DNA from 2 places in the Candidatus Neomicrothrix parvicella Bio17-1 genome. Region 2 is predicted to be linked to the other one. Evidence: predicted binding sites of a transcription regulator. Region 2 holds the regulator's gene; the other holds the start of a gene.
What was found. The regulator LexA, encoded in region 2, represses DNA repair genes until DNA is damaged. The targets are predictions, from matches to a motif close to CGAACNNNNGTTCG.
Positions count from the first base shown of each region.

Region 1 (14,375 bases), on a different contig from region 2:
GAAGTTGGAAGGCGACGAGTTCTTTCTGTCGGAGGGGTGGGTGTCGATCGACCGGCTGCTCGACTCGGGCCACGTCTTTCGGTCGGTGCTGTTGTCGCCGTCCCGGGTGAACCGGTTCCGGCCGTTCATGGAGCGTCCCGAGCTGGCGCGCGTGCCGGTGTACGTGGCCGAACGGGACGTGATGGGAGACATCGTCGGGTTCGACCTGCCGCGGGCGGTTCTGGTGTCGGCGTTTCGCAAGCCGTTGTGGTCGGTCGAGCAGCTCGCAGCGACGTCGAAACGTTTGATCGTGCTCGAGGCCTTGAACGATGACGAGAACGTCGGGGCGATCGCACGAGCGGCACGGGCGTTCGACATCGATGGCATGGTGCTCAGCCCAACCTGCACCGACCCGTACCATCGCCGCACCGTGCGGGTTTCCATGGGGGAGATCCTGCACATGCGGGTTGCCCGAGCCTCCGCCGATGGCTGGCCAGGAGCGCTCGACACGTTGCACTCGCACGAGTTCGAGACGTGGGCGATGACGCCTGACCCCAAGGCCGAGGACCTGTGGGGTGCCGATGTGCCGCAGCGCGTTGCGATCATGCTCGGAGCAGAGGGCCCGGGACTGACCCCCGAGGTTCTGAGCGCCGCCACCAAGAGGGTGAGGATCCCCATCAGCGCTGCGGTCGACTCGCTCAACGTCGGCCATGCAGCAGCGATCGCGTTCGCTGCGATTTCCCGGGTCGGGTCGTAGCGCCCTACTGCTGGCTTCGCCGCAGGCGGACGCAGCACAGGTTGGAATCCGGCTCCAGCCGCACGTCGAAGCCGCTGTCGTCGACCTGGGCGACCGCCGCCTTGATGAGGCCGTGGTTCAACCCGCACACCAACTCGGTGTGGGTCGTTGCCAGGACGTGGAACGGGCAGTTGCGCAGCACGACGGTTCCGTCGGGCTGCTCGAGGGGCTCGTAGCCCTGCTCCTGCAACACGTCCAGGGTTGCGGCCCGGGCTGAGGCGGCCGAACGCGCTCGGCCCCGGCGGGCACGCATCGCCTCACCGAGTTGCCGTCCGGCGAATCCTGCGGCACGGTCGACCGCCTCGGAGATGTCGCCACCGCTCGATTGGGCGTCGACGACCGCATCGGCGAGCAGCCGCCCGGCCAACTCGTAGTCGCGAGGCGGCAGGGCGATGTCGAACTCGAGCGCCGAACGGCGGTACACCTTGGCGGGTCGGCCGGCGCCCGGGCCGGTGCGGCCGCTGAGACGCTGGTAGTCGACATCGAGGAGGCCGTCCTCGGCCAACCGGTCGAGGTGGTGGGCGGCGACGCCGCGCTGGATGCCCGCAGCGTCGGCGGCCTCGTCCCGCCCGACCCAGTCACCCGCCAACACGATGTAGTCGTAGAGCGCGCGTCGGCTGGGCTCACCCAAAACGCTGAGGGCAGCGATCTGGTCGATCGTGGGCGGCTGCTTCGCAGTCATGACTGCCAGCGTACCTCTATGTGCAAGATTCGATTGCGATAGAACCAACGACGGCCTACTATCAATAACGCAGGTTGACGATAGAGGTGCAGCGATGACCACAGCGTTCGTCCTTTCGGGAGGCGGAAGCCTCGGAGCGGTTCAGGCGGGCATGCTTGCCGCCATCGAGGAGCAAGGCCTGCGGCCCGACCTGCTGATCGGAACCTCGGCGGGGGCACTCAACGCCGCCTATCTGGGCGCCCACGGTTACTCCGCCGAGTCGATCGCCGACCTGGCGGAGCTGTGGCGGGGCCTGCGCCGCCAGGATGTCTTTCCGCTCGACCCGCTGCGATCGATGCTGGCGTTTGCGGGGAAGCGGGCCTCGCTGTGTTCGATGCGACCGCTTCGGCGGTTGGTCGAGACGCATTTGCCCATCGACGACCTGCGAGATGCGCAGCTGCCCCTGCACATCATCGCCACCGACGCGCTCAGCGGGGAGGAGGTGGCGCTCTCCAGCGGCGATGCCGCCACCGCCGTTTTGGCGAGTGCCGCCATCCCTGCGGTGTTTCGACCGGTCGACCACGAGGGCCGGCTGCTGATCGACGGGGGCGTCTCCAACAACACCGCCGTCGGGCAGGCGGTGGCGCTGGGTGCCGATCGGGTGGTGGTGGTGCCCGCCGGCTTTGCCTGCGACCTGTCCGAACCGCCCTCGACGCCGTTGGACGCAGCGGCACATGCGATCACCCTGCTGCTCGAACAGCGCCTGGTGATCGAGGTTGCCCACTTCGCCGACGAGGTCGAGATCATCGTTGCGCCCCCGCTCTGCCCCCTCAGCGTGAACGCGGTCGACTTCGGTCACGCAGGCGAGCTGATCGACCGCGCCCACGCCAACACTCACGCTTGGCTCGAGGCTGGCAACGACCGTCTGCCCCACCAGGCACGTTTCCTCGCTCTCCATCATCACGGGCATCACCATGGCACCGGTCAGGCCGGGTTGTCGGGGCGGCCGGATATGGTCGGGCGACCCGCCAAGACCGAGGAATGAGGACACGATGGGTGAGTACCGAGACGTCGCCGCCAAGCTGCGCGAGCCATCCAAATCGCTGCGCGCCGCCATGCCCGAGGCGTACAGCGCGTTTGGGGCGCTTCATCAGGCGACGACGGGCGACGGCGCCATCTCTGCGAAGACCAAGGAGTTGATAGCCCTGGCCATCTCGGTGGTGAAGCAGTGCGACGGTTGCATCGCCACCCACGCCAAGGCGGTTGCCGCCCAGGGCGCCACCGCCGAGGAGGTGGCGGACGCACTCGGGGTCGCCCTGCTGATGGACGGCGGGCCGGCGACGGTGTACGGCCCCCGGGCCTGGGCTGCGTTCCACGAGTTTGCCGGCATCGACCTGTAGTCGGGCGCATCGATGAACGACCAGGATCCGACCGATGTCCCCACCGCCGACCCGCGCCCGGCCAAGCTGACCAGAGCCACCTCGCTGGTGCTGGTGAACACCGGACCGGGCAAGGGCAAGACCAGCGCTGCGATCGGGGTGGTGATCCGGGGCGTGGCCCGCGGCTGGCGGGTGGCGGTGGTGCAGTTCCTCAAGTCGGACACGTGGCACAGCGGGGAGGAGAAGGTCTGTCGGCAGCTGGGCGTCGACTGGTTGACCGAGGGGGAGGGGTTCACCTGGGACTCCACCGACCTGACGGTCGACCGGGCACGGGCGGTCAGCGCCTGGGGCCAGGCCAAGGCGCTGATCTCGGCCGGGGACCACTCGCTGGTGGTGCTCGACGAAGTGACCTATCCGGTCAACTGGGAGTGGATCGACGTCGGCGACGTGGTCGAGACGATCCTGACACGCCCCGACCACGTCAACCTGGTGATCACCGGGCGCGACGCCCCGCAGGCGCTGATCGACCTGGCCGACACCGTGACCGAGATGGCCGAGACCAAGCACGCCTATCAGGCGGGCATCTCGGCCAAGAAGGGCATCGACTTCTGAGGCGTCAGCCGAGCTGGTCCAGCCTGGCCGTGCGCTGAACCACGGCGGCTGCGGCCCGGATGATCGGCACGGCGAGCAGTGCGCCCGAGCCCTCGCCGAGCCGCAGCTGAAGGTCGATGATCGGCACGAGCCCCAGGTGGGCCAGAGCGATCGGACCTGCCGGTTCGGCCGGGGCATGCGAAGCGATCAGGTGCTCGCTCAGCGACGGTGCCAGGGCGACGGCGACGAGGGCGGCCGACAAGGTGATCGCACCATCGAGCACGACCGGGACGCGCTTGGCGGCGGCGGAGAGCACGGCCCCGACCAGAGCGGCGTGCTCCAGCCCGCCCAGCTGGCAGAGCAGCACAAACGGGTCGGTCTCGGAACCGACGCGCCGGACCGCCGTTGCCACGGCGTTGCGTTTGCGCTCAAGGGTTGGGTCGTCGGCTCCGGCACCCCGGCCGGTGGCCTCGGCAGCGGAGCGACCGGTGAACGCGGCGGTGAGGGCGGCGGTCGAGGTGGTGTTGGCGATGCCGATGTCGCCCACCGCCAGCAGGTCGGCGCCGCCGGCGATCAGGTTGCGGGCCGCGTCGGCCCCGGCTCCGACGGCGGCCAGCGCCTGGTCGGAGGTCATCGCCGGTCCGGTGGTGAGGTCGGCCGTGCCGGGCGCCACTTGTGCTCGCAGCAGCCGGGGATGAGCGACCGTCGGCTCGATGATCCCGACGTCGAGCACGACCAACTCGGCGCCCGCGCCGGCGGCCAGCACCGCCGAGGCGGCGTCGCCGCGGACGGCAGCGTCGGCGATCGCTGCGGTCACGCTTTGGGGCCACATGGTGACGCCCTGCCGGTGCACCCCGTGGTCGGCAGCGGCGATCAACAGCGTCGGCCGAACGGGTGCGACGGGCGGGCACACGCCGGTGGCGGCGGCGAGCGCAATCGCCAGGTCGGCCAGCCGGCCGAGGGCCCCTGGGGGAGTGGCCAGCGCATCCACCCGGGCGCTGGCGGAGCGGCCGGCATCGGAGTCGGGCGGGGGAACCGACCGTGCCAGCTCGGCGAGATCTGCTGCGGAAAAGCTCAAGTCGGTCCTTTGGCGGGGTTGGGGTGTTCCTCCCGATCGTCGGTGCCGGGCAGGCCGATCCGTGCGGTCCATCCGTCCTGCCCATGGTTGAGAACGACGACGCCACCATGGCCGATGGTGGCGGCAAACACCTGGTCGGGGCCCCAGCCGCAGGTGGCGCTGAGGGCTGCGCGAATCGGCCCGGCGTGGGTGATGATCAGATGGCGGCCGGCCGCTAATGCATCGAGAGCGCCGCTCACCCTCACAGCGACCGCGTCGTACCGCTCAGCTCCGGGCGGGTCGAAGCCGAGGTAGGCCTCAGCGCTGTCGAGCGCTGCGGCGGGAACGTCGGCCCAGCACGCGTCCCAGCGGCGACCCTCCCACTCGCCGAAGTCGCGCTCGGCCCAGGCGGCGTCCTCCGTCCAGGGGCCGCCGTCGATCAGCGCTGCGGTCGCTCGTGCCCGGGTGGCCGGCGAGGTGCGGCGAAGGGCGACTTGGGCCAGTGCACTCAGCTGCGGCGCCGGGGGAGCGGCGTCGTCGGCCAGGCCCGGGTCCAGCCGCTGGCCGTAGCAGCGGCCCTCCACCTCGGACGAGACGGCGAGATGCCGCACGAGCGTCACTGTCGTGGGGCCCATGGGCGGCCTCACCAGCCGTGGCGCCACAGCGCGACGAGCACGGTCATCACCGCCAGCATCGTCGCCTGGGTGACTGCGCCCAGCACGTCGCCGGTCAGCCCGCCGAGCTTGGCTCGGGCCAGCGCACGGGTGGCGACGATGACGACGGCCCCGGCGACGAGCGGCGCCCAGAACCACCACCCTGCGGCGAGCACGGCGGCGGCGACGGCTGCGCTCGAGCACAGCACGGCGGTTGCGGTGCCGCCACGTCCGGCGACCTTGGCGCCCAGCCCCTGATCGGACACCGGCGCCAGCGACGCTGCCAGCGCCACGCCCGCCGCCCGGCCGATGACGTGGCCGGCCAGCATCACCGTCGCAAACGTCGCCAGGGGGAGTTGCGCCAGCAGCATCACCTGGTAGAGCAGCGAGGCGATCAGCGTGACGGCGCCGTAGGTCCCCACCCGGCTGTCGCGCATGATCTCGATCCGGCGCTCCGGGGTCCAGCCGCCCCACAGGCCGTCGGCGGTGTCGGCCAGTCCGTCCTCGTGAAACGCCCCGGTGACGACGACGGCCGCAGCGACCGCGGTCACCGTGGCGGGTGCTGCGCCCACCAGGGGTTGAAGCCCGGCCCGGACGGCGATGCCGACCGCCGCAACGACCGCCCCGACGAGCGGGAAGAAGGCCTGCGAGCCGCGTAGGTCATCGTCGCTCACCGAGGTGAGCCGAACCGGGATGCGGGTGAGGAACTGCATCGCCACCGCAGCGAGGTGCGCCCAGCGCCGGGGGCCGGTGGGGCTCACCGTCGGGCTCGCTGCGGGAGGCATCATCGACACGAGAAGGTGCCACATCCGCCCGTCGGTCCGGCAATCGCTCGCCGCTTGAATGTCCCAGTGCCGTCGTAGTCTGTCGCCGTGCCCAAATCCAGTGCCCCGCCAACCCCGCCACCGCTGCGCCAGGCGATGGCTGCGCCCAAGATGGTGCGGCCGTTCAAAGTGCACGCAGCGTTTGAACCGGCGGGGGATCAGCCAGAAGCCATCGCTGCTCTGGCAAAGGGCATCAACGCGGGGGAGCGCTACCAGACGCTGCTGGGCATCACCGGCTCGGGCAAGTCGGCCACGGTGGCGTGGATGATCGAGCAGGTGCAGCGGCCAACGCTGGTGTTGGCGCCAAACAAGAGCCTCGCCGCCCAGCTCGCCAATGAGTATCGCGAGTTCTTCCCCGACAACCGGGTTGAGTACTTCGTCAGCTACTACGACTATTACCAACCCGAGGCCTATATCGCCTCCAGCGATACCTTCATCGAGAAGGATTCATCGGTCAACGACGACATCGATCGGTTGCGCCACTCGGCCACCTCGGCCCTGCTGACCCGCCGCGATGTGATCGTGGTGGCCTCCGTCAGCTGCATCTACGGGCTGGGTTCGCCCGAGGACTACGCGCGGCAGCTGCTGGCGCTGCGGGTGGGGGAGTCGGTCGACCAGCGCGAGCTGCTGGGTCGCCTGGTGGACATGCAGTACGAGCGCAACGACCTCAACCTGGTGCGGGGCAAGTTTCGGGTGCGGGGCGATGTGATCGAGATCCACCCGGCCTACGAGGAGACGGCGGTGCGTATCGAGCTGTTTGGCGACGAGATCGAGACGATCTCGATCGTCGACCCGCTGACCGGCGAACGCGTGCGCACCCAGGAGGAGCTGGAGATCTTCCCGGCCACTCACTACGCCACACCGGAAGACAAGATGCGGGCGGCGATCGGGCGCATCGAAACCGAACTGGCGTCACAACTGCAACTGTTCGAGCGGGAGCAGAAGTTGTTGGAGGCGCAGCGGCTGCGCATGCGCACCGAGTACGACCTGGAGATGCTCGCCGAAATGGGCTTCTGCAACGGCATCGAGAACTACTCGGCGCCCATGGAGGGACGGGCGGCGGGGATGCCGCCCAACACACTGCTCGACTTCTTTCCCGACGACTTTCTGATGGTCATCGACGAGAGTCACGTCACCATTCCCCAGATCCACGGGCAGTACGCCGGCGACCGGTCTCGCAAGGCGAACCTGATCGAGCACGGGTTTCGGCTGCCATCGGCCGCCGACAACCGGCCCCTCCGGTTCGAGGAGTGGGAGCAACGCGTCAACCAGTGCGTGCTGCTGTCGGCGACGCCGTCGAAGTGGGAGATCGAGCACTCCGACAGCGTGGTCGAGCAGATTGTGCGCCCCACCGGCCTGATCGACCCCGAGGTGGAGGTGCGCCCCACCAAGGGGCAGATCGACGACCTGATGGCCCGCATCGACGAGCGGGTGACCAAGGGCGAGCGTGTGCTGGTCACGACGCTCACCAAGAAGATGGCCGAGGACCTCACCGACTATCTCTTGGAAATGGGGGTGAGGGTGCGTTACCTGCACTCGGAGGTGGACACGCTGCAACGCATCGAGTTGGTCCGCGACCTGCGCCTGGGCGAGTTCGACGTGCTCGTCGGCATCAACCTGCTGCGGGAGGGCCTCGATATCCCCGAGGTGTCGCTGATGGCCATCCTGGATGCCGATAAGGAAGGCTTCCTGCGCTCGGAGACGTCGTTGATCCAAATGATCGGCCGCGCTGCCCGCAACGTCGAGGGCCGGGTGGTGATGTACGCCGACAACATCACCGACTCGATGCAGCGGGCGCTGTCCGAGACCAACCGGCGCCGTGGTTTGCAGCAGGCCCACAACCTGAAGCACGGCATCGACCCCACCTCGGTGCGCAAGGCCGTCACCGACATTCTTGCCGATCTGCGCGGCGCCGGCGGTGGCACACCCATCCCCGGCGGCGGCCGCCGCAGGCAGCGGCCGGGCGAAAAAGCCCGCGCCGAGGCCTATGCCGATCTTCCACCCGAGGACCTTGGCCGCCTGATCCAGGCGCTGCGCATCGAGATGGAGGAGGCCTCCGCAGACCTGCGCTTTGAGGAGGCCGCCCGCCTGCGGGACGAGGTGAAGGAACTCGAGCGGGAGGCCCGCTCGGCCGGACTGTCGAAGTAGTCGGGTGATGGTGATGGTGCCCGAGCGCAGCACGCAACGGCCCCGCTGGTTTTGGGGCAAGTGGCCCGGTGCCGGCGTGGCGGTCAGGCTAGGGAACTGATGAGCGCACCCGAGACGATTCCCCAGACTCCGTCCACGGCTGTCACTCCGCGTCCACGGATGGACCATCTGCCCGCCCTCGACGGACTGCGTGGCATCGCGGTGGCCGCAGTGATCGCCTACCACCTCGACTTTGGCTGGGCGAAGGGCGGCTACCTGGGGGTGTCCCTGTTCTTCACACTGTCGGGCTACCTGATCAGTCGATTGATGGTCGCCGAGGTGGAGGCGACCGGTGGGGTGGATACGCCGGCCTTCTGGCGCCGTCGCATCAAGCGTCTTGCGCCGGCCTCCCTGGTCACCCTGACTGCGATTGCGGTGCTGGAGCACCTCGACCCCACGATCTGGTCCACCAACGGGTTTCGAGGGTCGATGTTGGGGGCGCTGTTCAACGTCGCCAACTGGCAGTCGCTGATCTCGGGCGCCGGGTACTTCGATCTGCTGGGCGTGGCCTCGCCGGTGCGCCACTACTGGTCGCTCGCCATCGAGGAGCAGTTCTATTTGGTGTTCCCGCTGGTGGTGTTGGTGCTGATTGGGCGGCAGCGCAAACGCATCGACCGGCTGATTCCGGTAGCGGCGGCGGGCATTGCAGTTTCAGTGGTGATGACACTGCTGCTGTCAGCGGACCCCGAGCGGGTCTACCTCGGCACCGACACCCGGATGGCCGAGATCCTCTTCGGCGTGCTGTTTGGGGCGCTGCACCAACGGTTTGGAGCGCGGCTTGGGAAGTGGGCTGCGAGCCTGTCGCTGCCTGCGTTGATCACCTTTGTCGTCGCGGTCGTCACCCTGCCGCCGGAGAGCCCGTTGGTGTCCCACGGGATCCTGATCGTCGGCGGTGCGGTGTGGGCCGTGCTGATCGTGGGGGTGGCGCACGTCGGACCGAAGGCCCGCATCGGGCTGGCCGGCACCCTTGCCGCTGAACCGCTGCCCTACCTGGGGCGCATCAGCTACTCGCTCTACCTGGTGCACTGGCCCATCCTGCAGGTGCTCTCTCAGCCACGTCTGGGAACGGGCAGGCTCGCCACCGTGATCATTCAGGTCGGCGTCTCGGTGGGGGTCGCCTCGGCGATCACGTTCTGGATTGAGCAACCGATTCGCAAATGGCGCCCCAAAGTGCCCGCCGTGGTGCCGCTGGCATGGCTGGCCGGTACGGCCGTGGTGGCCGGCCTGGTGATGATCCCGTTGCCGTCGGCCGAGGCCACGGTGGAGGACCTGGGTGCACCAATCGTCACGTTGCCCAGCGGCGAGAAGGTGCAGGACCCGGCGGACGTCAACTTCGGCGCGAAGGTGTTGGGCTTTGGCGACTCGGTGGGGTTCACCACGGCGTTCAACACCGACCTGTGGTTGCAGAACAACACCAACGCCGACTTCACCGGCCATGCCGCTCTTGGCTGTGGCACGGTTACCGAGGTGGCGCTGCAAGTCGCCCCGGGTCAGTCAAGGATGGCGTTCCCGCCCGGCTGCCTCACCGCCGAGGACATGGCGGGGCTCGTCAAGGAGGCCAAGCCCGACGTGGTGATCTACATGTCGGAGGGCATCGATCTGTACGACCACGAGATCGACGGCGAGTGGACCTCGATCCTCGATCCCGGGTTTCGCGACCTGTACACCAAGACGCTGGCCGCCAAGCTGGACGCCGTCGGCTCGGAGGGTGCCACCGTCCTGGTGGGCAACGTGCCACCGACCGCACCGGTTGACGCCAACGGTGTTCGGATCGGGACCGACTTCCCGCAGCGTGTGGAGGTAACCGACGAGATCATCACCGAGCTGGCCAACGAGCGCGTGGGCACCGTGGTGCTGGACTACGCCGGCGCCGTGCAACTGGCCGAGCAACAATTGAATCTGCGCCCGGACGGAGTGCACCCCAACATGGATCTGGGCGTCGGCTGGATCGACGCCTACTTCGGGCCGGTGCTGACCGACGCCCAAAGCCGGGCGCTGGACGAACAGAGCACCGATAACCCGTCCTTGTGAGCGGGGCGGCTCCCCCGCGCCGCGTTACAGAACGTCGACGGCGCGCTGGGCCAGCCAGGCATCGGCCAGACACAGCAGCATGGCGGCCTCGACCAGGGGCACGGCGCGGGGCAGCACGCACGGGTCGTGGCGACCCTTGGCCGCCAGCTTCACCGCCTCGTTGCCCCGATTGACGGTGTCCTGCTCGCTTCCGATGGTGGCAGTGGGCTTGAATGCCACTCGGCAGATGACCGGGGCACCGTTGGAGATGCCACCCTGGATACCGCCCGAGCGGTTGGCGGTGACGTCGGGCCGGCCATGGGCCCCTGGAACGAACGGATCGTTATGGCTGCTGCCGGTCATCGCGGTGCCCCCGAAGCCCGAACCCACCTCGAACCCCTTGGCTGCCGGTAGCGACATGCACGCGGTCGCCAGCGTGGCATCCAACTTGTCGAACACCGGATCTCCCAACCCGGCCGGTACGCGGCGGGCGACGCAGGTGACCACGCCGCCCAGGCTGTCGCCGGCGCGGCGGGCCTGATCGATCGCCGTCTCGATGCGTCGTGCGGCGTCGGGGTCGGGACAGCGGGTTGGACCGGCCTCGACCGAGGCGAGCGTCACCGACTCCGGATCGACAACGGCTTCGATGTCGCCCACGCTGCTGACCCAGCCCAGTACCTCGATATCGGCCGCCTGCGCCAACAGTTGGCGGGCGAGTGCGGCGGCGGCCACCCTGCCGACCGTCTCGCGAGCCGAGGCCCGACCGCCGCCGGAGGCCGCCTGAACCCCGTACTTGGCGTCGTAGGTGTAGTCGGCGTGGCTGGGCCGGTACACGTCGGAAAGGTGTCCGTATGCGCCGGGCCGCTGGTCGGCGTTGCGCACCAGCATGGCGATCGGTGTGCCCAGCGTGACGGGAGGTCGGTCGGCACCGTCCTCGGGCCCGGGCATCGCCACGCCCGACAGGATCTCAACCTCGTCGGCCTCCTGGCGTTGGGTCACCAGGCGGCTCTGCCCCGGCCGGCGCCGGTCGAGGTCGGCCTGGATCGCCGCCAGGTCCAACTCCAGCCGCGGCGGGCACCCGTCGACGATGCAGCCGACACCCACGCCGTGTGACTCGCCGAAGGTGGTGACGCGGAACAACCGGCCGGTGGTGCTGGACATGGCACCAGTATCGCCGAGGACCGGTTAGGAGTACTTGCCCAGCTCGAGGCGGGCCACCATGGCGCGGTGCACCTCGTCGGGACCGTCGGCCAGGCGGAGCGCCCGGGCCATACCCATCAGGTAGCTGAGTTCGGGGTCTGCCACGCCCTCGCCGCCATGGATCTGGATGGCCGCATCGACCACCTGTTGCAGGACGTTGGGGGCCACCACCTTGATGGCCGAAATGCTCACCAGGGCGCCGAAGGTGCCCTGGGTGTCCAGCTCCCAGGCGGCCTTCATGGTCAGCAGCCGAGCCTGGTCGATGGCCATTCGGCAGTTGGCGATGATGTCCCGGTTGCCCCCCAGGTTCATCAGGGGCTTGCCAAAGGCCACGCGGGCAACGGCCCGCTCGCAGAGCCGCTCGAGCGCTCGTTCCGCCGCTCCGATCGCCCTCATGCAGTGATGGATGCGGCCTGGACCCAACCGACCCTGGGCAATCTCGAAACCACGCCCCGGACCGGCGATGATCGCCTCGGCCGGCAGCCGGACGTTGTCGAAGAGGATCTCGGCGTGGCCGTGCGGCTCGCCCAGTTGGCCAAACACCGGCAGCATCCGAAGGATTTTCACCCCTGGGGCGTCCATGGGCACCAGCACCATCGAGTGTCGACGATGTCGGTCGGCCGACCGGTCGGTGACCCCCATGAAGATCAGGAATGCGCACCGGGGGTCGCCGGCGCCGCTCGTCCACCACTTTTGGCCGTTGAGCACCACCTCGTCGCCCTCCACCTCGGCGGTCGCCGCCATGTTGGTGGCGTCGCTGGAGGCGACCGCCGGCTCGGTCATGGAGAAGCCCGAGCGGATCTCGCCGTCCAGCAGCGGCAGCAGCCACTGTTCTTTCTGAAGCTCCGATCCATACTGCACCAGCACCTCCGCGTTGCCGGTGTCGGGTGCGGCGCAGTTGAACACCTCCGGAGCGAGAAAGCTGCGGCCGGTCAACTCGGCGACGGGGGCGTAGTCACGGTTGTTCAGCCCGGCACCGTGGGTCTCGTCTGGGAGGAACAGGTTCCACAGTCCCAACTCCTTTGCCTGCCCCTTGAGTTGTTCGACGATCGGTGGCACGCGCCACCGGGTCCAGTCGGGACTTCCCGTCAGTTGTTCCTGATAGGTGGCCTCGTTGGGGACCACGCGTTCGCGGATGAAGCGCTCCACCTGCTCCATGACGATGTGGGCACGTTCGGAATGGTCGAAGTCCATGTGGGCCATGGTAGGGCTGAGAAGTAGGGGCGGGTGGTGCCATCGCGCCGGATGGAACCCCAACCGGTTGCGAACAGGTGTTCCCCGACTGGGTGGCGGTAGTAGTGTGCAGCCTCGTGGCAGACACCATTCGCATTCGAGGCGCCCGGGAACACAACCTGCACAATGTCGACCTGGAGTTGCCCCGCGACAAGCTGGTGGTCTTCACCGGACTGTCGGGCTCGGGCAAGTCGTCTTTGGCATTCGACACGATCTACGCCGAGGGTCAGCGCCGCTACGTCGAGTCGCTGTCGGCCTACGCCCGCCAGTTCCTCGGCCAGATGGACAAGCCCGACGTCGACTTCATCGAGGGCCTGTCGCCGGCGATCTCGATCGATCAGAAGTCGGCGTCACGCAACCCGCGCTCCACCGTGGGCACGGTCACCGAGGTCTACGACTACCTGCGGCTGCTGTTTGCCCGCGTGGGCGTGCCGCACGACCCTGAGACCGGCGAGGAACTGGTGCGCCAGACGCCCCAGCAGATCGTCGACCGGGTCCTGACCTTGGAGGAGGGAGCCCGATTCCAGGTGCTTGCGCCGGTGGTTCGGGGACGCAAGGGCACCTACGAACAGCTCTTCGCCGATCTGTCCAAGGAGGGCTTCGTCCGGGTGCGGGTGGACGGCGAGGTCAAGGAACTGGCCGACCTGGTGGCGTTGGGCGTTGACAACGGCCTGGCTCGCTACGAGATCCACCACATCGACGTCGTTGTCGACCGTCTGGTGTTGCGCGACGGCATCGAGCGTCGCCTCACCGACTCGATGGAGACCGCGTTGCGGCTTGCCGAGGGCCTGGCCATGGTCGAACTGGTGCCCAAGGACGGCAAACCGGAAACGCTGACGTTCTCCGAGAAGCTGTCGCGTCCCTCCGACGGCAAGAGCTTCGAGGAACTCTCGCCGCGCAACTTCTCGTTCAACTCGCCCTACGGCGCGTGCGAGCACTGTGACGGGTTGGGCACGGTGTTTGAGGTGGATGCCGACCTGGTGGTGCCCGACCCCGAGCTGACGGTGGCCCAGGGAGCGATCTCCCCGTGGGCATCCGGACACGCCAAGTTCTTCCACCGGTTGTTGGAAGCGGTGGGCGAGGAGCGCGACATCGACCTGAACACGCCGTGGGAGGATCTGCCCGCCAAGGCTCGCAAAACGCTGTTGCACGGCACCACCAAGAAGGTGCAGGTGCAGTTCAAGAACCGTTATGGGCGCACTCGCAGCTACCAGGCGAACTTCGAAGGGGCCATCCCGTATTTGCGGCGGCGACACGGCGAGGCGGACAGCGACTGGGCGCGGGAGCAGGCCGAGAGTTACATGCGCCAGGTTGCCTGCCCGCACTGTGACGGTGCCCGGCTGAACCCGCTGGCGCTGGCGGTCACGCTGGACGGCCTGAACGTGCACGACCTGTCGTCGATGTCGATCTCGGACGCAGCCGATCGCCTGTCGGTGATGAAGCTGGACGACCGGCAACTGCTGATCGCCGAACGTGTGCTCAAGGAGATCAACGCGCGCCTTCGCTTCCTGGTGGACGTCGGCCTCGACTACCTCAACCTGCACCGGGGGGCGGCCACGCTGTCCGGGGGCGAGGCCCAGCGCATCCGCCTCGCCAGCCAAATCGGTTCCGGCCTGGTCGGTGTGCTGTACGTGCTGGACGAACCGTCGATCGGCTTGCATCAGCGCGACAACCATCGGTTGATCGAGACGCTGGAACGGCTTCGGGGCCTGGGCAACTCGGTGATCGTGGTCGAGCACGACGAGGACACGATCCGAGCGGCCGACTACGTGGTCGATGTGGGCCCGGGCGCTGGGGAGCACGGC
Region 1 covers NZ_AMPG01000002.1:2,138-16,512, reverse strand. The annotation lists gene MPARV_RS0108240 (TrmH family RNA methyltransferase) at 1-736, shown strand, start outside; gene MPARV_RS0108235 (helix-turn-helix transcriptional regulator) at 741-1,457, opposite strand; gene MPARV_RS0108230 (patatin-like phospholipase family protein) at 1,552-2,481, shown strand; gene MPARV_RS0108225 (carboxymuconolactone decarboxylase family protein) at 2,489-2,836, shown strand; gene cobO (cob(I)yrinic acid a,c-diamide adenosyltransferase) at 2,849-3,427, shown strand; gene cobT (nicotinate-nucleotide--dimethylbenzimidazole phosphoribosyltransferase) at 3,432-4,484, opposite strand; gene MPARV_RS22485 (histidine phosphatase family protein) at 4,481-5,098, opposite strand; gene cobS (adenosylcobinamide-GDP ribazoletransferase) at 5,107-5,877, opposite strand; gene uvrB (excinuclease ABC subunit UvrB) at 6,052-8,088, shown strand; gene MPARV_RS0108195 (acyltransferase family protein) at 8,188-10,158, shown strand; gene aroC (chorismate synthase) at 10,183-11,298, opposite strand; gene MPARV_RS0108185 (acyl-CoA dehydrogenase family protein) at 11,323-12,531, opposite strand; gene uvrA (excinuclease ABC subunit UvrA) at 12,648-14,375, shown strand, end outside.
Region 1: uvrA (excinuclease ABC subunit UvrA) is a predicted target of LexA. The motif match lies at 12,602-12,615, and genes of this name have one in related genera.

Region 2 (16,315 bases):
GGCGACGGTGAGGCCGCCCTGAGGCGCATGATCGAACACTCCCATGAGAGCGACGGGGCCAAGTTGGCTTTGCTTGGCCGGGCGGAGGCAATCATCACCTCGCTGGAGGAGGCGGGGATTCTGGCTCGGTCGGAGGAGCCCGATTCACAGGGTCGCAGCCTCGTGGTTCACGGCGATCTACAGGCTGACTTTGCACTCGATCGGCCTCTGGCGCCGTTTGTCGTCGAGGTGGTGAACAGCTATGAGCCAGACGATCCCGAGTACGCACTGTCGGTACTGTCGGTCGTTGAGGCCTCGTTGGACGATCCCCGACAGGTGCTCATCGCTCAGCAACGGAAGGCTCGCGATGAGGCCTACACGCGGATGAAGATGGAGGGCGTCGACTTCGACGAGCGTCAGGAGCGCCTTGGGGAGATCCGCTGGCCTCAACCGTTGCGCGATGAGTTGTTGTCCATGCTGGCCACATTCTCCGAGCACCATCCGTGGGTGACCGGCGAGTGGCTTCGCCCCAAAGCGGTGGCCCGCGACCTGTACGAGCAGGGCTTGGGCTTTCGTGATTACGTCACCTCGTTGGGCGTGAAGCGCTCCGAGGGCGTACTGCTGCGCTATCTCACCGAGGTGTACCGAACGCTGCAGCGAAACGTGCCGGAGGAGTCTCGTACCGAGGAGTTGGAAGAGATCACCGCATGGGTCGGTGCCGTGATCCGGCAGGTCGACTCGTCCCTGCTGGAAGAGTATGCGCTGTTGGAGGGGGCGCTCGGTGATGGGGTTTCGTCGGATGGGCTCGATGCTGCGGCCATCGCCTCGACACCTCCGCCGATCACGGCCGACGAGCGGGCCTTTCGGGCGATGGTGCGCACCGAGGTGTTTCGGTGGGTGCAGGCACTGGCCCGCCATGACCATGGGTCGCTCTCAAGGCTGGTGTTCGATGATGGTGAGCAACACGATCTCGTGTGGTGGCGCGACCTGATGGAGCCCTACTGGGAGGAATGGGACTCGATCGGCATCGACGCCGATGCCCGCAGTGCAAGATTTCTGCGAATCGAGGAACGCCCCGACCATTGGGACGTCACGCAGTGGCTGGTCGATCCCGACGAAACCAACGAGTGGAGCCTGATCGCGCGGGTCGACCTGCGGGCCTCCGACGAAGCCGGCGAGGCCGTGGTGAAACCGGTCAGGATCGGGTTTGATGACGACGACCATGACGCTTGAGCGGATGACCCGACCGGAGCTCAGGATGGTCCGCAGGCTGTACGGGGCGTCGCCCCTTTCAACCCTGCCTCCTCCTGCCACTCCGTCGTTGTGATCCACGTGTGGGTCGTTCCCGGCCGAGCGCGGCGAGGTGGCAGATGAATTGGGGTCCGTCCCGGTGGGACGGTGCCGAGGGCGTCGGGCGACCTCTGGCGCTGGTGGGGCCCACGGCGTCGGGCAAGACGTCGGTCACGCTGGCGTTGGCCGACCTGGTCCAGCCGCTCGAGGCGGTCGCCGCCGACTCGATGACCGTGTACCGCCACATGAATGTCGGCACTGCAACGCCTTCTCTCGCAGAACGGGCGCTCGTGCCCCATCACCTGATCGACCTGGTCGATGCTGACGAGGAGTTCTCGGTGGCCCGCTTCCAACGGGCTGCGAACGAGGCGTTCGATGACATCGCAACCCGCAGCGCGCACGTCGTGGTGGTGGGGGGCACCGGCCTGTATCACCAGGCGTTGATCGATCACCTCAGCCTGCCCGGTCGATACCCCGATGTGGCGCTACAACTCGAGGCCGACGCAGCAGGTGAGTCGGACGTCAAGGCGCTGCACGCCCGGTTGGCCGGACTGGACCCGACGGCGGCCGCCCGTATCCAGCCCACCAACCGGCGTCGGGTGATTCGAGCCTTGGAGGTCACCCTGGGTTCGGGACGTCCCTTCTCATCGTTTGGGCCGGGACTGGAGGCGTACCCGCCGAGCCCGTTCGTATTGGTGGGCTTGAGGCTCGGCCGTGATGTAACCGCCCGCCGTGTCGAGAAGCGCTTCATGGCGATGATGGATGCAGGCCTGCTCGACGAGGTGCGGGCACTGCTCGACCGACCTCAACCAATGTCGAGGACCGCAGCGCAGGCGCTCGGCTACCGGGAACTTGCTGAACACCTCCGGGGGGAGCGCACGCTCGACAACGCCGTCAGCACCGCCATCGTTCGTACCCGGCAGTTCGCTGTTCGCCAAGAACGCTGGTTTCGTCGCGACCCTCGGCTGACGTGGGTCGATGGGGAGGCCGACGCAGCGACGGTGGCCTCGGCGGCGCACCGGGTCTGGACCGACGCCAAAAAGTGGGGCGGACCGGGAGCGTCGGGTCGTTAGGTTGGTGCGCCCATGCACCTCTCCAAGCATCACGGCCTCGGTAACGACTTTCTGGTGGTCCTCGAGGCGACCAACGGGCCGTTGCCAAACAGCCCCGACTTGGCGCGTGCCCTGTGCGATCGTCACACGGGTATTGGCGCTGACGGTCTGATCTGGGGCGGGGTGTCCGACCGGGCAGACGTGGCGTTTCGGCTTCACAACGCCGACGGCACCGAGGCGGAGATCTCGGGTAATGGCCTTCGCTGCCTGGTTCAGGCCCACCTTCGAGCCGCAGGCTTACACGAGGGCACGGTCACCGTGGCAACCCCAGGGGGTGTTCGTCAGGCGGTGGCGACGGCCGCATCCGACCCGTTGACACTGTCGGTCCTGGCAGAGATGGGGCCGGTGTCGGCAGGCCCAACGCTCCCGGCGGTGGTTGGGGAGATGGGGTTTGCGCAGGCGGCCACCGGTTCGGTGGGCAATCCCCACGTTGTGCTCCTGGGCGCCGGATCGTTGGTCCCCGACCTGACGTCGATCGACCTCGCCAAGGTTGGCCGCCGGGTGGAGGACGCCATACCTGGTGGCGCCAACGTGCATGTCGTTGAGTCAGTCGGGCCCGACACCCTGGTGATGCGGTCCTGGGAGCGGGGCGTCGGCCTGACAGAGGCCTGCGGCTCGGGTGCCACCGTGGCTGCCTGGGTCGCCCGCACCTGGGGACTGGTGGGCGACCGGGTCACCATTCGCATGCCCGGCGGGGAGGCGGTCGTCGAGCTCGGCGAAACGGAGGCATCACTCGTTGGGCCCGCCACGTTCGTCGCCGACCTGGAGACGCCGTGAGTATCGATGAGGACGGCTGGGAGCCCACCGTGGTTGGGCAAGCTGGGCAGGTGGCCGGTCCGAACAGCGAGCCGGTGCAGGAAGCGGATGTGGAGCCGGTGACGGCTGGGCACCCCGCCGAGACCGCCGAGACCCACCGAGGCGGGTTCGGTGAGTTCGGCGGCGAGTCCCGTGGCCTGATCGAGCGGACGTTCCGAGAGAAGATCCTTCTGGTGGCGGTTGTGGTCGACGGTCACGACGACGACACCGACGCGTCGCTGGACGAACTTGAGTTGTTGGTGGACACGGCCGGCGCTGACGTGGTTGGTCGGCTCACCCAACGGCGGAGGGCACCGGACCCGGCCACCTACGTTGGTTCCGGCAAGGCTGCCGAGATCAAGCAGATGGCCGAGGCCACCGACTGTGACACCGTCGTCTTCGACGATCAGCTCAGCCCGGCCCAACAGTTCAACCTGGAAAAGCTGCTTGGAAGGTCTGCGATCGATCGCACTGCGGTCATCCTTGACATCTTCGCCCAGAACGCATCCAGCCAGGAGGGCAAGGCCCAGGTTGAGCTGGCCCAGCTGCGTTACCTGGCACCTCGGCTGAAGGGACGGGGCAAGGCGCTTTCACAGCAGGCAGGCGGTTTGGGCGGCGCACGCCGCGGTCCCGGTGAGAAGGCCTTGGAGACAGACCGCAGGCGCCTGGACCGACGGGTCCACAAGCTGGAGGCGGAGCTGCGCGAGGTGCGACAACATCGGTCGACGCAGTCGAAGGCGCGGCGCCGGTCGGGCGTGGCCCACGTCGTCATCGTCGGCTACACCAACGCGGGGAAGTCATCGTTGGAGAACCGGTTGACAGACGCCGGCGTGCTCGTTGAGGACCGCCTGTTCGCAACCCTCGATCCCACCACCCGCAAGCTCGCGCTGCCCGGTGGCGAGGTGGTGCTGTTGACCGACACCGTTGGGTTCGTTCGCAAGCTGCCTCACGAACTGGTCGAAGCGTTCAAGACCACACTTTCGGTGGTGCCCGAGGCCGATTTGCTGGTTCACGTGGTCGATGCCTCAGCGCCGGACCCGGCCGGGGAGATCGCCGTCGTTCGGGCCATTATGGCCGAGATCGGCGGCGGTGATCGGCCTGAGTTGTTGGTTTTCAACAAGGCCGATCGTGGGGCCGACGCGGCCCGTCTCGCTGCGGCCACGCCCGGCTCGGTGGCTGTTTCGGCCGCTACCGGGCAGGGAATCGACGGGCTGGTCCAAGCCATCGGTGACCGACTGCGCTCGCAGCGGCCCGTGATCGAGCTGCACATCCCGTGGGCGCGCGGCGATGTGATCGCTGCGGTTCATGCACTCGGCGAGGTGCTCTCGGAGGTGTCGGAGGAGGAACAGATGGTCATGAGGACCCGGCTGCCGGAGGAACAACGAGGCCGGTTCTCCGAGTTCGAGCCGGTGGCCGTGGGGGAGTGATGGCGATGATCATGTCGGAGGTCGGACGGCCATGATCGACGGGCCAATCGACCTCAGGTTGGGTTCACCGTGTGACCCACCGCCCGCCTGCGCAGTCCGGGCGATGAACGCCGCAGGGGACTCGCTCGGACCCTATGGAAAGTCGGTGGGTTCACCCGAGTTCCGCGCTGCGGCCTCGGATTGGATGCGGCGACGCCTGGACCTGGAGATTTCACCGGATGCGGTGGCGGCCTGCGTGGGAACGAAGGAGTTCGTTGGCAGCCTTGCGTTGCTGCTGGGGCCGCTGGTCGCTTCGCACCGTGACACGGTCCTCGTTCCAGCGGTGGCGTATCCCACCTATGCGGTTGGAGCGGACCTGGCGGGCTGTCGCGTGGTCCGGGTGCCGATGACGAGTCGATTCTCCCTCGACCTGGACGCAGTCGAACCTGAAGATGCCGCCAGGGCTCGCCTGCTCTGGGTGAACTCGCCCGGCAACCCGGCCGGTGGCCTTGACGACCTCGGTGCGGTTGCGAGTTGGGCACGCGAGCGAGGAATCATCGTGTGCTCCGACGAGTGCTATCTCGAGTACACGTGGAGCGGGGGCCCTGCAGGTGAGGACCAGCTTCCCGCATCAACTGTGCTGTCCTCTGGAGGCGAAGGTTTGTTGGCGCTTCACTCGCTGTCGAAGCGCTCCAACCTGGCCGGAGGCAGAGTGGGCTGTTACGCGGGCGACGCACAATTGGTCGCTGCCTTGGGTGAGCGGAGGCGGGAGTTGGGCCTGGTGGTGCCGGGGCCGATGCAGGCTGCTGCCGTCGCGGCATGGTGCGATCAGTCACACGTCGCCGAGCAGCGGAATCGATACCGCCACCGACTGGAGGTGCTTGCCGAGTCGGTCAGGCAGGCCGGTTTGGCGGATGTGGAACTTCCCGCGGGTGGTTTCTACCTGTGGGCCAAGGTCGGCGGAGACGATCGGGCGGCTGCCGCCCGCCTTGCCGCCGCCGGGGTTCTTGTTCAACCCGGCATCCTCTATGGACCGGACGGAGCTGGGCGGATTCGTCTCGCCGCTGTTCGGCCTGATGACGAGATCGTCGAGGCGGCCCGCCGAATCGCAGCTCTTGCAGATGGTGCAGCGTTGGTGCGAGGCGGTTGAGTTGACGGGCCAATCGGTACCCATGCCCGCACGTTGACCGGTGCGGCTGCGATGATGGAGACGATGATCCCGTCGGCCCAACCGCGCCCGCAGATGCCTGGTGCCTCCACCCGCCCTCAGGCGGTCAGGCCATCGGTGGCATGGGTCTACGGCGGCGCCGGGCTGGCGTTGGCCGGGATCATCATCGGGGTGACCCTGGTCGTCGTGGGATTCCTCTCCGACGGCGGCCCCGAGACGTTGGGGCGCTCGGACTTCCCCGGCCAGGTGGAGTTTTCCTCGCCGGTCCGCTCCGGCCGGTTGGGTATCTACCTGGAGCGCTCAACGATGTCGGGTGACCCGGCGCTTCCGGGCTATCTCGATCCCATCGTGATCCGCGGGGACGGCGAGGTCGAGGTCGATCCCAAGCCAAACCTTCCTCGTCATGCGGGGATGTCCACCGAACTGATCCCCATCGGCTCATTCCAAGTCGTTGGGGGGGACTACACGGTGACCGTCGATCCCGATGGCACCTTGACCGGAAGCAACGTCTCGGTGGTGGTCGCCGACCCCAATTCCGACTCTCGGGGAATCGACCTGATGCTGTGGGGGGGTATCGGCGGCGCCGTGGCAGCCCTTCTCGGATCCGGAGTGGTGGTTGGAGTTGGACGAGCGCGTGATCGTGCCCGGGTCCGGGCGCTGGTTCAGAGCAGAAGCGACCGCAGTGGCGGAAGTTCGTGAACACATCGAACGACGCCTCGGGGCCAATTCATGACGAGGCTTGGCTCAGAACCATGCGCTGGTCGATGGGCCTGTTGTGGGCGGCCGGGGTGGCGGTGATGTTGGGGTTCCTCACCACGCAGTGGCTCTCGGACGGGTCGGCGGAACGTCTCGGCAGTCCATCCAAGAACGCCGTTGCGCGTGAGCGTGTGCCGTCATCGGAGAGCTTCACCGTCGACCGCCCCGGTACCTACGACCTCTACTACGAGCAGGAGGCGCCCTCGGTGGGGGTACCCCGCAGCCTGGACGTGACGATCAGTTCTGAGGTCGGCGAACTCAGCCTCGACACTCCGGATACGGTGTTCAGCACGTCCGTCGATCAACGCAGCTACATCACGTTTCGCACGGTCACGATACCCCGATCCGGCACCTACACCCTTGACGTGAAATCTGGTGCAAATGCCAAGGAGGATGCGCCGAACTCCGATGACCGTGTGGTGGTGGATCGTGTCGACCGATCGACTGATGCCCTGTGGGTGCTGCTCGGTCTGACCCCGGCCGCTGCTGGTATGGCCCTGGGTGCGTGTTTGGTAGCTGCATCGGTGTGGCTTCGTTCGCGCACCCTGAAATCGCTTCGCGGAAGTGATGGCCAAGGACAGGGCCCTCCCGACCACCCATGGGGTCCGCCGGCATCGCAGCCCTTCCGCGACGTGTCTCCTCCACCCGACGCCTCGGGGCCCTCTGGACCACACGGCGATGGCGATCTGGGCAATCAAGGCACAGGCGACCGTGGCGACTGACTCCGATCCCGACCTGTTGGCGGCCACGAGCGGGCTGATCTCGATTCCTTCGGAAAGTCGCCACGAGGCGCAACTCGCCGACCTCGTGGAGAAGGAACTCGAGAAGGTCGCCGACCGTCGGCCGCACTTCAGCGTGGACCGGGTGGGCGACAACGTGGTGGCCCGCACCCACCTCGACCGACCAAACCGGCTGATTCTGGGTGGACACCTCGATACCGTGCCCGCCAATGGCAACGCGACTCCTCGAACCGAGGGCAACGTGCTGTGGGGGCTTGGCTCCGCCGATATGAAGGGTGGACTTGCGGTGATGTTGGAGTTGGCGCGCCGGGTGGAACGTCCTGCGGTGGACGTCACATGGGTGTTTTATGCCAGGGAGGAGATCGCAACTGTTCATTCCGGCCTGCTGGAATTGCAACGGGAGCGCCCCGACTTGTTGGAGGGCGATGTGGCCCTCCTAGGAGAGCCCACCGACGGTGCGTTGGAGGCCGGTTGTCAGGGCTCTGTTCGGATCGAAATTGAGTTCCGTGGTCGTCGGGCTCACACGGCTCGGGCATGGATGGGTGAGAACGCCATCCATCGCGCCGGTGCATTGCTCACCCGCCTGGACGACTGGGTTGCCAGACGGCCCACGATCGATGGTTGCACCTATCACGAGGCGCTTCAGGCGGTTGCGATCAACGGTGGTGTTGCCGGCAACGTGGTGCCCGATCGGGTTGTGGTCACCGTGGCGCACCGCTTTGCGCCCGACCGCAGTCTGGCCCAGGCAGAAGCCGCCTTACGGCAGTTCGTGGCACCGTCCATGACCGATCTGGACGTGTTGACCGTCGTCGACCGGGCCCGTGCCGCACCTCCGGGCCTCAGCCACCCTTTGCTCTCGTATCCGATTCGCCGCCACGATCTTGAGGTGCGGGCAAAACTGGGGTGGACCGACGCTGCGTTCTTCGCCGAGCGCGGGATCCCGGCGGCCAACTTTGGCCCGGGCGATCCCGTGGTAGCCCACACCGCGGCTGAGCACCTGGAGCGCGCCAGTATCGACAGGGTCTGGACGGTCATGGTCGACCTGTTGCGCAACGGGGTGAGCGCTCCCTGACCGTACGGGCTTGAACGGCAGGCGAGCCGCCTCCATAGGATGCAGACCCATCCTGGCTTGCGTTGCGCAAACCGGGTATCGACCCATCACGGAGCATTCCGATGCCAGCACATCCCTTAGCAGCCTTCGGAATCGGTACGGCGACGTTTTCGTCCGCCGGTGACGGAACCAAGGTGCTCGACAGCAACTTCGCGGTGGTCAATCTGGGCACGCACGCCGATGTGGCCGAGGTGCTGGCGCGCCACGGCCAACATGCCGGGGGCTCCGGCACGCTGACGTTTTCGCCGAACCGGTTGGCCGAGGTGGTCATGGAGCTGAAAACCACAGGCGGGGCCGACGAGGCCAACCGGAGGTGCCTCGCCACCCTCAGAGAAAGCAGATTTGCCGAGAACCCCGGACTGGGCACTCGTCTCGCCGTGATCGTCACATTCATCGACAGTCTGGACGTTCCGCCCGTGGACGCCCATGATGCCTACCTGAGACTTCATCTGCTGTCGCACCGGCTGCGCACCCCCCACAGCATCAACCTGGAGGGACTCTTCGAACGGTTGTCAACGGTGGCCTGGACCAGCCAGGGTCCGGCCGACCCGGACACGTTGGCCGAGGTTCAGAGTCGTCTTCGGGCCGAGGGCCGCCAAATCACCGTGAACTCGGTCGACAAATTCCCTCGGATGGTCGACTACGTCGTACCCGCCGGGGTTCGTATCGCCGACGGCGCACGGGTGCGGCTCGGGGCCTACCTGGGCGAAGGCACCACCGTGATGCACGAGGGGTTTGTCAACTTCAACGCGGGCACGCTGGGCGCAGCCATGATCGAGGGTCGCATCTCATCGGGGGTGGTGCTGGGCGACCAGTCTGACCTTGGGGGCGGGGCATCGGTGATGGGAACCCTCTCCGGAGGAGGCAAGGAGGTCATCAGCCTGGGCCGACGCTGTCTCGTTGGTGCCAACGGCGGTTGTGGAATCTCGCTAGGAGACGACTGCGTGATCGAAGCCGGTCTCTACCTCACTGCAGGCACAAAGGTCACCATGGAGGACGGCTCGGTTCGTAAGGCACGCGAATTGTCCGGAGGAAGTCAGATGCTGTTTCGTCGCAACTCAACGACCGGCTCGGTGGAGATGGTCCCCCGGGTGCCGGACTGGGGCGGGCTCAACCAAGAGCTTCACAACAACTGACCCTGCGCCCAAGCCTGGATTTGGGCAGTGTCAAAGTTTGCGGAGCACGGTCACCACGCGGCCGAAGATCACCACTTCTCCGGGGGGAAAGTTCATGGGGGACATGGTGGCGTTGGCGGGCGTGAGCGTGGTGCCCTTTGTCGAATGTGTGGTGAGCGTCTTGACCGTGGCCTCCTCGCCGGGAATGCCTGCCACGACGACGTCGCCGCGATCGGCAGTGGTTTGCTGGCGCGCCACGACGTAATCGCCATGAAAGATCCCGGCGTCAACCATGGAGTCGCCGCGGACGGTCAGCATGAACAGGTCGCCGTCTCCGGTGAGGTCGGCCGGTAGCGGAAGCATCTCCTCGATTTGCTCTTGCGCTATGACTCCCGTGCCGGCAGCCACCGAGCCGACGAGGGGTACATGGCGAACCGGGCGCCGCTCGGCCACATCGGCTTTGCCGTCGGTATGAACCTCGATGGCACGTGGCTTGGTGGAATCACGCTTCAAGTAGCCGAGTCGCTGCAACGTGGCGAGATGTGAGTGCACGGTTGAGGGGGAGGTGAGCCCGACAGCGGTCCCGATTTCTCGAACCGACGGTGGGTAACCGCGGGTGCTCACCGAGTCGATCACGCAGTCGAGAACCTCACGCTGACGCGCCGTCAGGGGATCGGTGTTTGACGCGGAGGCCGAAGACGTTGCCTTCCGACCACGTGACTGGTCGTTTGCTGGGTTGCTGTGGGACATGAGGTCTCCTCGGTCGAACGAGCGTTCCCCACCCTAGCCCGGTGACCGTCGACGTGCAAGAACATTCGTTCGACGAACATTTGCTCGACTGGCCCTTGACAGTCGAACGCGCGTTCCTCATGCTATTCGAACGTTCGTTCGTTCGAGGGTTTGTTCGATCGCACCCGAGCGTGCACACGACGACAACGGCTCGTTGTCACACCCCATGAGGAAGCTTGAGACATGGTTGCACTTCAGACATCCGATCCCGACCGTTCCAGCCGCACCACTCGGCCAAACCTCCAGGTGATCGAGGGCGGCGATGCCCCGAAACCCACCTGGTCCTCGACGCACCCTGCCGTCCGAGCACGCATGGGCCAGTTGCATGCCGTGCAACGGTTGCCGACACCGGCGTCCAGCAGCCTGCGGGGTTCTGGTGGCCTGGTCGATGCGGCGCCTCCCGTGGATGAGCGGGTGGTTCCGGGCGGTACGCATCGGTTCGTGTACCTCCGACGTCGAGCGGTGGCGGCGCTGTTGCTGTTGGCGCTGCTCTGGGCGGTGGTTGCGGTTGCGGGCGACGTGTTCGGTGGTTCGTCGAACGAGGCCGGGGCCTCGCAGGCTCTGACGACGCGGGTCGTTGTTCCCGGCGATACGTGGTGGTCGTTGGCGAACGAATTGGACCGCCCGGGTGATATCCGTGACACCGTGGCTTCGCTGGTGGAGCTCAACGATGGTGAGCAACTGCTGGTAGGCCAACGTGTGGTCCTTCCGGCCGGGTAGGTGGCATCGTGCAGTTGAGGCCGGGGGGCGTTACCGTGCCACCTCGTGCGTTGTCCGCGGTGCAGTGAACCTGAAGACCGGGTGGTTGATTCTCGGTCGGTGGATGATGGCGCCGGAATTCGTCGTCGCCGTCAGTGCGCCGGTTGCGGCGCACGGTTTACCACCTTCGAGCGGGTGGAGCAGGCGCCGTTGGTCGTTATCAAGAGCGACGGAACAACGCAGCCGTTCGAGCGGTCCAAGATCGAGGCCGGCGTGCTGTCGGCGGCGAAGGGACGGCCGGTGTCGGCCGCCGACGCGGGTGTGCTCGCCGCCGCTGTTGAGGAGGCGCTCTCAACCGTCGGGGTGGAGGCGTCGACGGCCGACATCGGCCGTCTGGTGCTGGAGCGTCTGGCACAGACCGACGACGTCACCTACCTACGCTTCGCAAGCGTTTACAAGGCGTTCCAGGGCCTCGGCGACTTTCAGGCCGAGCTGGGCCGTCTGTCGAAGGTGTCGGACTGAGTCAGTCCTGTGCGGCTGGGCGCTGATAGCTGAGGTAGAGGTCATCGTCGGCGGCCCAGCAATGCTGAAGCTGCCAGCGTCGTCCTTCCAGGCCGGACCTCTCGATCAGGTTGAGGCCGTCTCCAAGCAGGCGGGGGGCCAGCGTCAGGCACAACTCGTCCAGCCGATCAGCCTCGATGATGTCGGCCAGCACCGATGGGCCGCCCTCGGTCAGCACCACGTTTGCACCGGTTTCGGACAGGCGGTCCAGGGCGGCGGCCACGGTCGAATCAGACTCCCCAAGCTGTTCCACGCGGATACCGGCGTCTTCGGCCTGGCGTATCCGATCGGGCGGAGCGTCGGCGCCGGTCATCAGCACCAGTCCTTCCGGGGCGTCCAGCAATCCTCTGCCGTTCGGAAGCGACAGCGTTCGAGACAGCACGGCGAGCAGCGGGTTGGGGGCCATGCCGGCGTCGCTGCGGGCCGATTGCAGGTCTTGGGACAGCTGGATGGGCCCATAACGCTCGGTTCGGACGGTTTGGGCACCCACCAGCACAACGTCAGCCAGAGCCCTGATCGCCTGAAACATGACCCGGTCGAGTGGCCCACCCAGTTTGCCGCTTCGGCCGTTCAAGGCGGCTTTGCCATCGAGCGAGCTGACCATATTGGCCAGTGTCCACGGGCGGGGACGGGAACCGTGCCGCCCTTCGACGCGGAGCTTGTGCCACATGGCCAACGGCGAGGTTTCAGGGTTGATGCATTCCAGCGGTGGCACGGCTCGACCCTAGCCCCCGAAAGAATTTCTTGGATGGTGTCGAACGGAGTTCCGAGCGTCACTGAGCGCGGACAATCCACACCATGTGGATTGGGCTCGGGTCGGCCCCGCGTACCGAGTTCAGTTATACCGGTCGGCGAGTTTGGTCGTTTGAACGCGTTGGGCCGCAAGCGCTATCAGCGAATGGGCTGCCTGGTTGCCCACAGCCTGAAATCTCCCCTGTGGACAACCGAGGCTCTTTCCACAGCCAACCCACAGAATCTGGGCTCGACAGGACCCATGGCGCGGTCTCTAGGGTGGTCCGAGCGATCGTTGCATGGGCGGTCGGGACGGTGGTGGCTGGCAAGTCAACCCTCGGTTGACAACACCTGGGATGAGGAAAAATCTCTACCGGCTAGGGCTTCGGGCCCGATGCCGGGTCGATGTTTCGGGATCCCCCCCCTTCCGCCCATGCAACGGTCAAACCCGTTCGACCGCGATTTCGGTTGACATGGGACCCGGTCACCAACCAGCTCGCCACCGACCATCCACGTCGAGGAGTTCGCCATGAGCACCGTTACAGCCAGACCAGCGGAAACAACCGGCGCCGCCGTGCAGCGTCGGTTCACGTCGGGACACGATGACGGCTATGCCGACGTGACCTGGGGTCGGAGGGACGCCAGAATCACCGACTACCGCACCGGTGAGGCCGCGTTCGAGCAGGACGATGTTGAGTTTCCAGAGTCCTGGTCGCAAAACGCCTCCAATATCGTGGCGCAGAAGTACTTCCGAGGTCCGATGGATTCACCGGAGCGCGAAAGCTCGCTTCGGCAGGTGATCGATCGGGTGGTGTCGACGGTGACGGGTTGGGGCGTCGAAGGCGGCTACTTCGCCGACGAACCCGAGGCGCTCGCGTTCTCGGGGGAACTCACGTGGCTGCTGGTGCACCAACGGGTGGCCTTCAACTCGCCGGTTTGGTTCAACATCGGAGTCAAGGGTGCACCGAAGCAGGCCTCTGCCTGCTTCATCCTCTCGGTCGAGGACACGATGGACTCGATCCTCAACTGGTACCGGGAGGAGGGGGTGATTTTCAAGGGTGGCTCCGGCGCCGGCGTCAACCTGTCGGGCATTCGGTCCTCCTACGAGCGGCTCTCCAGCGGCGGTTCGCCATCGGGGCCGGTGTCGTTCATGCGGGGAGCCGACGCGTCGGCCGGCACGATCAAATCGGGTGGTACCACCCGACGTGCCGCCAAGATGGTGGTGCTGGATGTTGAACACCCCGACGTTGAGGACTTCATCTGGTGCAAGGCCATTGAGGAACGCAAGGCCCGGGTGTTGGCCGACGCCGGTTTCGACATGGACCTGGACGGCGCGGACTCCCACTCGGTGCAATACCAGAACGCCAACAATTCGGTTCGGCTCTCGGACGAGTTCATGGAGGCCGTGGAGTCCGATGCCGAGTGGGCACTGCGATCGGTGGCAACCGGCGAGGTGCTTCGCACGGTTCGGGCTCGTGAGCTGCTCCATCAAATCGCAGAGGCCGCCTGGGAATGCGCGGATCCGGGTGTGCAGTTCAGCTCCACCATCAACCGTTGGCACACAGCCTCGGTCACCGGTCCGATCAACGCGTCAAACCCGTGCAGCGAGTACCTGCATTTGGACGACTCGGCCTGCAACCTGGCCAGCCTGAACCTGTTGTCCTTTCTGGACGAGCATGGAGAGTTTGACATCGATGGGTTCGCTCACGCCGTCAACATCACGTTGATCGCTCAAGAGATCTTGGTGGGCAACGCCGACTACCCAACCGAAGCGATCGGTGAAACGACGCGCCGCTTCCGTCAGCTCGGCCTGGGATACGCAAACCTGGGCGCTTTGCTGATGGCTCTTGGGTTGCCGTACGACTCCGAGGCTGGACGGGCCTGGGCCGGTTCGATCACCGCCCTGATGACCGGTGCCGCCTATCGAACCTCGGCCCATCTGGCCGAGCGTCTTGGCCCGTATGCCGGCTTTGCCGAGAATCGTGAGCCGCAACTGGGTGTGCTCCGGGCACACCGCAAGGCCCTGGCGGGTCTCTCCACGCTGCAGTCGTCGACGGCACTCAATGCGGCTGCGGCAGCGGCCTGGGATGAGGCCATCGAGATGGGCGATCGGGTCGGGGTGCGGAACGCCCAAGTATCGGTCTTGGCCCCAACCGGCACGATCAGCTTCATGATGGACTGCGACACCACCGGCATTGAGCCCGATCTGGGCCTGGTGAAGACCAAGAAGCTCGTCGGTGGTGGCACCATGGCCATCGTCAACCAGACCGTGCCCCGTGCCCTGAGGCGCTTGGGCTACGACGCCGCCGAGATCGACGCCATCGTCGCCTACATCGCTGAGGAACGCACGGCGGTTGGTGCCCCCAGCCTTCGGGCCGAGCACGTCGACGTGTTTGCGTGTGCCATGGGTCGCCCCACGATTGGGGCGCTCGGTCATCTGCGCATGATGGCTGCGGTCCAGCCGTTTCTTTCCGGAGGGATCTCGAAGACGGTCAACCTGAAGGAGGAAACGACCGTCGGAGAGTTGGAGGCGCTCCTGATCGAATCGTGGAAGCTGGGCATCAAAGCGGTGGCGGTGTATCGCGATAACTGCAAAGTGGGACAGCCGCTGTCGGCCGGTAAGGACCCGACGCCGGCTGTGGGTGATGCCACCGCGCCGGTGGCACCGGATACCGCCGTGATCCGTGGGGCAAAGGACCGCCTGCCACGTTCCAGGCGGTCACGTACCTTCGAGTTCCGGGTGGCCGACTGCAAGGGCTATGCCACGGTCGGAGAATACGACGACGGTCGGCCGGGCGAACTGTTCGTTCGGGTGTCCAAGCAGGGTTCGACCCTGGCAGGCATCATGGACGCCTTCGCCATCTCGGTCAGTCACGGTCTGCAATACGGCGTTCCGCTGGCGTCGTACGTGCGAGGCTTGACGGGCATGCGTTTTGAGCCGGCCGGCATGACCGACGATCCGGACATCCGCATCGCCAACAGCCTGATGGACTACCTGTTCAGGAGGCTGGCACTGGACTACCTCAGCGAGACCGATCGCGCCGAGTTGGGCATCTTCTCGGTCTCGGAGCGTCTCCAGCCCACACTGCCGGGCGTCGAGGAGGGGGCCGTCGAGACGGTGACCGGCCAGGACCTGGCGCCCATCGACGTTGGTGCGAGCACCTCCGGCGGGCCGCCCCGAGGCGCCTCGCAGGACTCCCACGCACCGTTGTGTATGCAGTGTGGAGTGCAGATGGTTCGCTCGGGCTCATGCCACGCATGCCCTGAGTGTGGATCGACCTCCGGCTGTTCCTAAACCAACCGGAGGGCGAATCAAGCCTGCCGTCTCCGGGGAGAGAAGGGGCCGGACCGGCCCTGAGCGACCTGCAATCACCCCCATGAGCCGGTTTGGTCATCGGAAATCATGATCGGCTCGCCGCGGCGACTGGGCGCGTGGGCCTGAGCCGTGCAAAACTGTTGAGTTCCCTTTCGGGGCGTTGCTCCGAACCATCCGTTCTTCGATAGAGGTGTCTGTGGCGTTTGACGTTGGTGACCGAGTTGTCTACCCCCATCACGGAGCGGCGATCATCGTCCGTAAGGAGACGAGGGAGTTCAATGGGGAGGACGCCGAGTACCTCGTCCTCGAGGTCAAGCGTGAAGAGACCCGGGTGACAATCTCGGTACCCTCCGCCAAGGTGGACGACGTGGGCATGCGGCCGCCCATCAGCCGCGACGAGGTCGAGGACCTCTTCGATCTCCTCGCAAAGCGTGACATCCGCGAACCGGCCAACTGGAGTCGTAGGTTCAAGAACCACCAGGAGAAGTTGAAGTCCGGCGACGTCTATCAGGTTGCCGAGGTGGTGCGGAACCTCTCGCTTCGCGATCAGGCCAAAGGTCTGTCCGCAGGTGAGAAGTCGATGTTCCTCAAGGCTCGCAGCGTCCTCGTGTCGGAGTTGAGTTTCGCACTCGACCTCACCGAGGAGGACGCTCTCGACAAGGTGATCGACACGCTGACCGCCGAACCGAGCGACGTCTAAGTCGGTCACGCCATGATGTCAGCCGCACCGGCGTTCATACCCGCCC
Region 2 covers NZ_AMPG01000001.1:239,199-255,513, reverse strand. The annotation lists gene MPARV_RS0101280 (DEAD/DEAH box helicase) at 1-1,212, shown strand, start outside; gene miaA (tRNA (adenosine(37)-N6)-dimethylallyltransferase MiaA) at 1,350-2,342, shown strand; gene dapF (diaminopimelate epimerase) at 2,355-3,158, shown strand; gene hflX (GTPase HflX) at 3,155-4,603, shown strand; gene MPARV_RS0101260 (aminotransferase class I/II-fold pyridoxal phosphate-dependent enzyme) at 4,635-5,732, shown strand; gene MPARV_RS0101255 (hypothetical protein) at 5,784-6,449, shown strand; gene MPARV_RS0101250 (hypothetical protein) at 6,503-7,228, shown strand; gene dapE (succinyl-diaminopimelate desuccinylase) at 7,185-8,318, shown strand; gene MPARV_RS0101240 (DapH/DapD/GlmU-related protein) at 8,420-9,493, shown strand; gene lexA (transcriptional repressor LexA) at 9,524-10,222, opposite strand; gene MPARV_RS0101230 (LysM peptidoglycan-binding domain-containing protein) at 10,445-10,981, shown strand; gene nrdR (transcriptional regulator NrdR) at 11,027-11,482, shown strand; gene MPARV_RS20595 (dihydrofolate reductase family protein) at 11,484-12,236, opposite strand; gene MPARV_RS0101215 (vitamin B12-dependent ribonucleotide reductase) at 12,783-15,548, shown strand; gene MPARV_RS0101210 (CarD family transcriptional regulator) at 15,766-16,269, shown strand; gene lgt (prolipoprotein diacylglyceryl transferase) at 16,282-16,315, shown strand, end outside.